3 regions of the Blautia sp. JLR.GB0024 genome follow, and region 1 is predicted to be linked to each of the others. Evidence: a T-box and tRNA genes for the amino acid it is inferred to sense, from the RefSeq annotation. Region 1 holds a T-box; the other regions hold tRNA genes.
The links. A T-box is a leader RNA that pairs with one kind of tRNA and senses whether it is charged. The one in region 1 lies ahead of leuS (leucine--tRNA ligase), so its partner is inferred to be a tRNA-Leu.
Positions count from the first base shown of each region.

Region 2: it encodes a tRNA-Leu, which carries the amino acid that the T-box ahead of leuS (leucine--tRNA ligase) is inferred to sense. The anticodon was not compared.
Region 3: it encodes a tRNA-Leu, which carries the amino acid that the T-box ahead of leuS (leucine--tRNA ligase) is inferred to sense. The anticodon was not compared.

Region 1 is NZ_JBANBF010000001.1:654,417-656,688, forward strand. Features, by position in the region: gene V8Q34_RS02950 (hypothetical protein) at 1-813, shown strand, start outside; T-box leader at 904-1,134, shown strand; gene leuS (leucine--tRNA ligase) at 1,227-2,272, shown strand, end outside.
Region 2 is NZ_JBANBF010000008.1:201,249-203,520, reverse strand. Features, by position in the region: gene V8Q34_RS18445 (amidohydrolase family protein) at 320-1,282, shown strand; tRNA gene V8Q34_RS18440 (tRNA-Leu) at 1,387-1,470, shown strand; gene V8Q34_RS18435 (pentapeptide repeat-containing protein) at 1,899-2,272, shown strand, end outside.
Region 3 is NZ_JBANBF010000003.1:245,517-247,788, reverse strand. Features, by position in the region: gene V8Q34_RS09345 (sugar phosphate isomerase/epimerase family protein) at 1-101, shown strand, start outside; gene V8Q34_RS09340 (D-2-hydroxyacid dehydrogenase) at 164-1,138, shown strand; tRNA gene V8Q34_RS09335 (tRNA-Leu) at 1,208-1,289, opposite strand; gene V8Q34_RS09330 (uroporphyrinogen decarboxylase family protein) at 1,441-2,272, opposite strand, start outside.

The DNA.
Region 1 (2,272 bases):
ATCGGCAAGGTGGTCCTCTGTAATGCCATCACCGGAGAGACAACAGAATATAACATAAAAGACTGTCCCCAGTGGGTGGACCGTGCCTATCCGGCAGATCTTCTGATCCAGCTCTATAACTATCACGGAATGCTGAAAAACGGATTTTTCAACAGCGTTCTGGGACAGAAAGGCTGTCTCAAAACAACAGACGGCTATAATTATCTGGCGCTGGAGGACGACGTGTGGGTATACACAGGCATTACCTCTGTCAGCGGCGACCGCTCCAATGTGGGATTTGTGCTGATGAACCAGCGTACCATGGAGACCAGGTACTATTCCTGTGCCGGCGCGGAGGAGTATTCCGCTATGGAGTCCGCGGAAGGTCAGGTACAGAACTTAAAATATACGGCAGCCTTCCCGCTGCTTCTGAATATTTCCGGGGAGCCCACATATTTTATGGCTCTGAAAGACGGCGGAGGTCTTGTTAAGAAGTACGCAATGGTCAATATCCAGAAATACCAGAATGTAGCCATAGGAGATACTGTGGCAGAATGTGAGAAAGCCTATGTGAAGCTGCTGGCTGCCAACGGGATTTCCTCCGGCACCGAGACGCTCACTTCCCAGACCGTATCCGGTAAGATCAAGCGGGTGGCCCAGGCCGTCATGGATGGAAATTCCCACTTCTATGTGGTGCTGGAGAACAAGGATCTGGTGTTTGATTTTCCGGTTACAGAATATCCTGAAATTATAAAATATGACGTGGGAGATACCCTTACCATTGAATACACGGAAGGGGAGCCGGCCTGTACGGTGCTCTCACTGGAAGAATAGGATTTTTTTGGGAAGAAACAGCATAGAGTCTTGACAAAATCTGGCGATATCGGTAGAATAACAGATAGTCTATGACAAATAGCCAATATGAGAGAGACTTTGATGAGGAGTAGTAGAGAGTGTCCTTTATCCCAGAGAGCTGCCGGCTGGTGTGAGGCAGTATAGAGAAGCTTTTGAACTGGCCTCGGAGTTCCCGTGCTGAAAGTCGTCATGCAGGTAAGTGCGGGCGGGAGTTCCCGTTACAGAATCAAAATGAGTGCATCCGGCATTGCGGATGAATTAGAGTGGTACCACGGAAAAATAAGCCCTTTCGTCTCTAAAGTATAGTGACTAAAGGGCTTTTTCTATGCTTTGGCATAAAGCTTTAAGATGCCCGGGCGGGCATGAAAATGAAAACCAGGAGGAATGAAATTATGGCAGTACCTTATAATCATAAGGCGATTGAACAGAAATGGAGAAAAAACTGGGAAGAAAAACCAGTGAACGTAGATGACGGCCAGAAGCCAAAATACTACTGTCTGGACATGTTCCCGTATCCGTCTGGAAACGGTCTTCACGTAGGACATTGGAGAGGATATGTAATCTCTGATGTGTGGAGCCGCTATAAGATGATGCAGGGCTATTATCTGATTCATCCCATGGGATGGGACGCTTTCGGCCTTCCGGCTGAGAACTATGCCATCAAGATGGGAGTTCACCCGGCAAAATCTACAGCACAGAATGTGGCAAACATTAAAAAACAGATCAACGATATTGCAGCCATCTATGACTGGGACAGAGAAGTCAACACCACAGATCCGGGCTTCTACAAATGGACGCAGTGGATCTTTGTGAAAATGTTCAAAGAGGGTCTGGCATACGAGAAGGAGTTCCCCATCAACTGGTGTCCGTCCTGTAAGACAGGCCTTGCCAATGAGGAAGTTGTGAACGGCTGCTGCGAGCGCTGTGGTTCCACTGTGACCAAGAAGAACCTGCGCCAGTGGATGCTCCGCATCACAAAATATGCGGACCGTCTGTTAAGCGACCTGGATAAACTGGACTGGCCGGAAAAGGTGAAAAAGATGCAGTCTGACTGGATCGGAAAATCCTACGGAGCCGAGGTGGATTTCCCGGTGGACGGAAGAGACGAAAAGATCACTGTCTACACCACAAGACCGGATACCCTTCACGGTGCAACCTTCATGGTTCTGGCACCGGAGCACAAGCTGGCTGCTTCCCTGGCAACACCGGAGACAAAAGAGGCTGTGGAGAAATATATCTACGATGCTTCCATGAAATCCAACGTGGACCGTCTCCAGGACAAGGAGAAGACAGGTGTGTTCACAGGAACTTATGCAGTCAATCCGTTAAACGGCGCAAAGGTTCCCATCTGGCTGTCTGACTACGTACTGGCTGATTACGGAACAGGTGCCATCATGTGTGTACCCGCCCATGATGACCGTGACTTTGAGTTTGCCAC
Region 2 (2,272 bases), on a different contig from region 1:
GGAAGAAAAGTTGGACAGAAACTTAAGAAATACCTATAATTCTAAAATGATAGAAATGAATAGTAGGTAAAACAGGAAGAGAATCGGGTCAGAATCTCCAGAAATGCCTATAATTCTAAGATATTGGAAGGGAATAGCAGGTAATCTCTTATAGGGCAAGACAGACTCACTGGAAGGGCCGGGGTTTTCTGGAGTTTCTGTGATAAGCGGGTGATGATGAAGTGAAAGTATGGATGAGGGTTGCTTTTGGCGGGGGATTGTGTTAAGACGATAGTAGCCGGAAAGCTGAGATGGTTTGTGAAGGAAAAGAGAAATAGAGATGAAGTTGAGAAAGGAGGATGTTTGGGTTATGAGAGATGAGGATGTGAATGGAGTTGGGGAGACAGAAAGGGCAGGGGAGATGTTTGTCGAGAGGCAGAGGATGTTTGGGGAGTGTCATGCGCATGTGTTTATGGATGGAGTAAATTACAAAGAGGCTGTGAAGAGGCATTTGAATGGGGTGGATGAAGGGGTGATCCGGAGGCATTTTGATATGTATCGGGAGAAGGGGATTGCGTTTGTGAGGGATGGAGGGGACTATCTGGGGGTCTCGGAAAGGGCAAGGGAGATTGCGCCGGAGTATGGGATTGATTACCGGACGCCGATTTTTGCCATACACAGGAAAGGGTGTTACGGGGGAATTGTGGGGAAGGGATTTGAAAATATGAGGGAGTATGCGGAGCTTGTGAGGGAGGTTAAAGCACGCAGGGGGGATTTTATTAAGATCATGACTACGGGAATCATGGATTTTGATACGGATGGGGGAATTACGGGGGAGGCGCTTCCTTTTGAGGAAGTGAAGGAGATGGTGCATATTGCACATGAAGAGGGGTTTGCGGTGATGTGTCATACGAATGGGGCCGGGCCTGTGGCCGATTTGGTGAGGGCCGGGGCGGACAGCGTGGAGCATGGGAATTATGTTTCGGAGGAGACACTGCAGATGATGGCGGAATCGGATATTGTCTGGGTGCCTACGATCACTGTGGTGGCAAATATGTTTGGGTGCGAAAGGTTTTCGGATGAACTGCTGCATGGGATTTATGAGAAGGGGAAGAATAATATCAGAAGGGGATTTGAATTGGGAGTACATATGGCACTGGGCAGCGACGCAGGCGCCTATCTGGTTCCGCATGGGCAGGGACTGCTGGATGAATGGCGCTGTTTTCGGGAATGTGTGGAAGATGAAAGTGTCTTAAAAGAGCGTATTTTTGAGGGAGAGGAAAAAATTAGAAAAAAATTTTAGAAAAAAATTCAGATTTTTTTAGCAAAAGGTATTGACGAACACGAAATTTGGTGATATACTTTCACTTGTCGTTCGGAAGTGATAACAAAGAGCGACAGAGAAAAGCGGGAGTGCTGGAACTGGCAGACAGGCTAGACTAAGGATCTAGTGGTCGCAAGATCGTGTGGGTTCAAGTCCCATCTCCCGCATTTATAAATCCGAATTTGATTCCGAGAGGAAACAGATTCGGATTTTTGTTATTCCGGTGAAAAGTTATTCAGAATCAACAGATCCTTTGCAGGACAGCAGAAGACATTCGGGACAGGTACGTGAAGGGGCAGGGAATACAGCGGCGGTATCATGGGAGATGCCGCTGTTTTTGAATGACAGCATGTAGATGAAGTGACAGAGTAATAAGGCACAGGATAGAAAAGGTACAGGATGGCAAAATACAGAACGCTAAGTGTACAGAAAGCGAAAGGCACAGAACGCTAAGGGAACAGAAAGCAAAAGGTACAGAACGCTAAGGGCACAGAAAACGAAAAGCACAGAAAGCGAAGGGCACAGAACACTAAAGGTACAGAACACTAAAGGTACAGAAAACTAAAGCAGCAGAAAGTAAAAGAGGCATCGACTTATGGAAGAAAAGTATTATGAAGCTCAGGTATTTAAAGATTTAAAAATAAGCGATGAAATTTTTGAGGGTTATAAGTTTACAGACTGTGAATTTGAAAACTGTGTCTTTGAGTCTTGCAGGCTCCTCAGCTGTTCTTTTTCAGGCTGCAGTTTTATAAAGTGTACAGTGATGAGCCTGGAGGCGGAGGCTCATTCCCGGATACAGTATGTGGAATTTGACAGGTGTAATCTAATTGGTGTGCACTGGGAAGAGCTGATGCCGGACGGTGCATTTGCGGAGCCGATAAAGGGATTTTACGGCTGTCGGTTGAAGTATAATACATTTTCGGAGATGAATCTGAAAAAGTTTGATTTTACAGGAAATGAGATTTCAGA
Region 3 (2,272 bases), on a different contig from region 1:
TATCCATGGAGGTTACGCTTGTGGGAGACGAAGAAGAGGAAATTGTTTTGGCTAATACAAAGAGGGTATTAAATAGGGCATGGTCTCTAATTGAAGATTAAGTGTGACTTTTCAGTAAACGGAACAGTTAGGATTAAGATAAAAGACATAGGAGAGCAAAATTATGAAGATTGTAGTATTGGATGGTTATACTGAAAATCCCGGCGATTTAAGTTGGGGAGAATTGGAGATGCTTGGCAATGTTACGATATATGACAGAACTTCTTATGAAGAAAATCCGATTATTGCAGAAAGAATCGGTGATGCTGAGATTGTTATTACAAATAAAACACCGATTAGCAGATATACTATTGATAACTGTCCGAATTTAAAGCTGATTGCGTTTTTGGCAACAGGTTATAATGTGGCAGATTATGAATATGCAAGGGAGAAAGGTATTCCGGTAGTGAATGTACCTACATATGGTACTCAAATAGTAGGACAGTATGCAGTGGGTCTGCTTTTAGAAATCTGCTCACATTATGGTCATCATGCACAAACTGTTAAAGCGGGAAGATGGGAGAATAATCCGGATTGGTGTTATTGGGATTATCCGATGATCGAGTTATATGGTAAGACCGCTGGTATAATAGGTTTGGGACGTATTGGCCAGGCAACAGCAAAGATTTTGAATGGGATGGATATGAAAGTCCTGGCTTATGATGCATTTGAAAGCGAAGCGGGCAGGGAAGTTGCTGAATATGTAACGATTGATACGCTGTTTGCGAATTCAGATGTGATTTTTTTACATTGTCCCTTGTTTCCAAGTACAGAGGGAATTATCAATAAAGAAAATATTGCAAAGATGAAAGATGGAGTTATCATCATAAATAACAGCAGAGGACAGCTGGTGGTTGAAAAGGATCTGGCAGAGGCTTTGATTAGTGGTAAGGTATATGCTGCCGGCCTGGATGTTGTTTCAACAGAGCCGATTAAAGAAGACAATCCACTGTTACACGTGGAAAACTGTCTTATTACACCGCATATTTCATGGGCGGCACAGGCATCTCGTCAGAGAATCATGGATATTACAGTTGCAAATATAAAAGCATTTATTGAGGGCAATCCGATAAATGTCGTGAATCCATTTGTTAGTTGAAATAGTTAAAGTTGTTGTCTCTGTACAAAAAATAAAACCCTTTTTGGATAAATCCAAAAAGGGTTTTGCTGCCGCTGGCCGGACTCGAACCGGCACGGTGTTACCCGCTTGATTTTGAGTCAAGTGCGTCTGCCAATTCCGCCACAGCGGCTCGTTCTCACGAACCGAAAATAATATTACCATATAATTTTCCATCATGCAAGTGTTTTTACCTATTTTTATATAAAACTTTACAAATGATTATTGAATGGACCGGCATTCCAGAGGAGTTGGAATGCCGGCCATTTTCAAATAACGGAATATTAAAAGACTTCTTTGCTGTAAGCATCAATCTCTTCGCTCAGTGTCTCATACACCCCCGGGAAGGTACTGATATCAAGTCCCTGGGAAGCACACGGAATGAAATAGAGTTTGCCGTTCTCGTCACAGGCGCGGCGCACTTCTTTTTTGATCACATCTCTGGTCCAGCCCGGATAATCCACTTTGGCGCTGTCGATGCCGCCCATGAAGGAAATCTGTCCGCCGTATTTTTTGATCAGTTCCGGTACGTTGTTTGTGGTCATGACACCCTGCCAGATATCCACACCCATCTCTATCATATAGGGCACCAGTGTGGCTGCGTAGGAATCCGAGTGATGCACAATGAGCTCCACGCCGTTGTCACGGTATCTCTTGTAGATCTTCTTGTATGCGGGAAGGAAGAATTCCTCAAACATAGCCGGAGAGATGAAGGTGGAGGTCTGGGTACCCCAGTCGTCGTGATGGAAAAGGGCATCAGGCTTTAAGTATCTGCAGACCTTATCCGCATATTCCAGCTCCCAGTCAGTGAGATAGTCGATCAGCTCATGCATGGCCTCCGGTTCCTCAATAAAGTTCATCATAGTCTCAGGAATATCCATCAGATGATGGCACTGTTCAAAAAGTCCCGGGAACATGACAGAAGTTACGAAATATTCATTTCTGTCCACGGATTCCGCCTCTTTGATGTAAGGTTCCCATTCAGAATCCGGGTAATCCAGACTTGGCGCATGAACGTATTTCCGCCATTCCGTAACATCCTTGAGTACCAGATGCTCCTCATCGTGGACCGGGAAGTCGCCGGGGGTTCCTTTTGGCCATGAGAATGTGATGCCC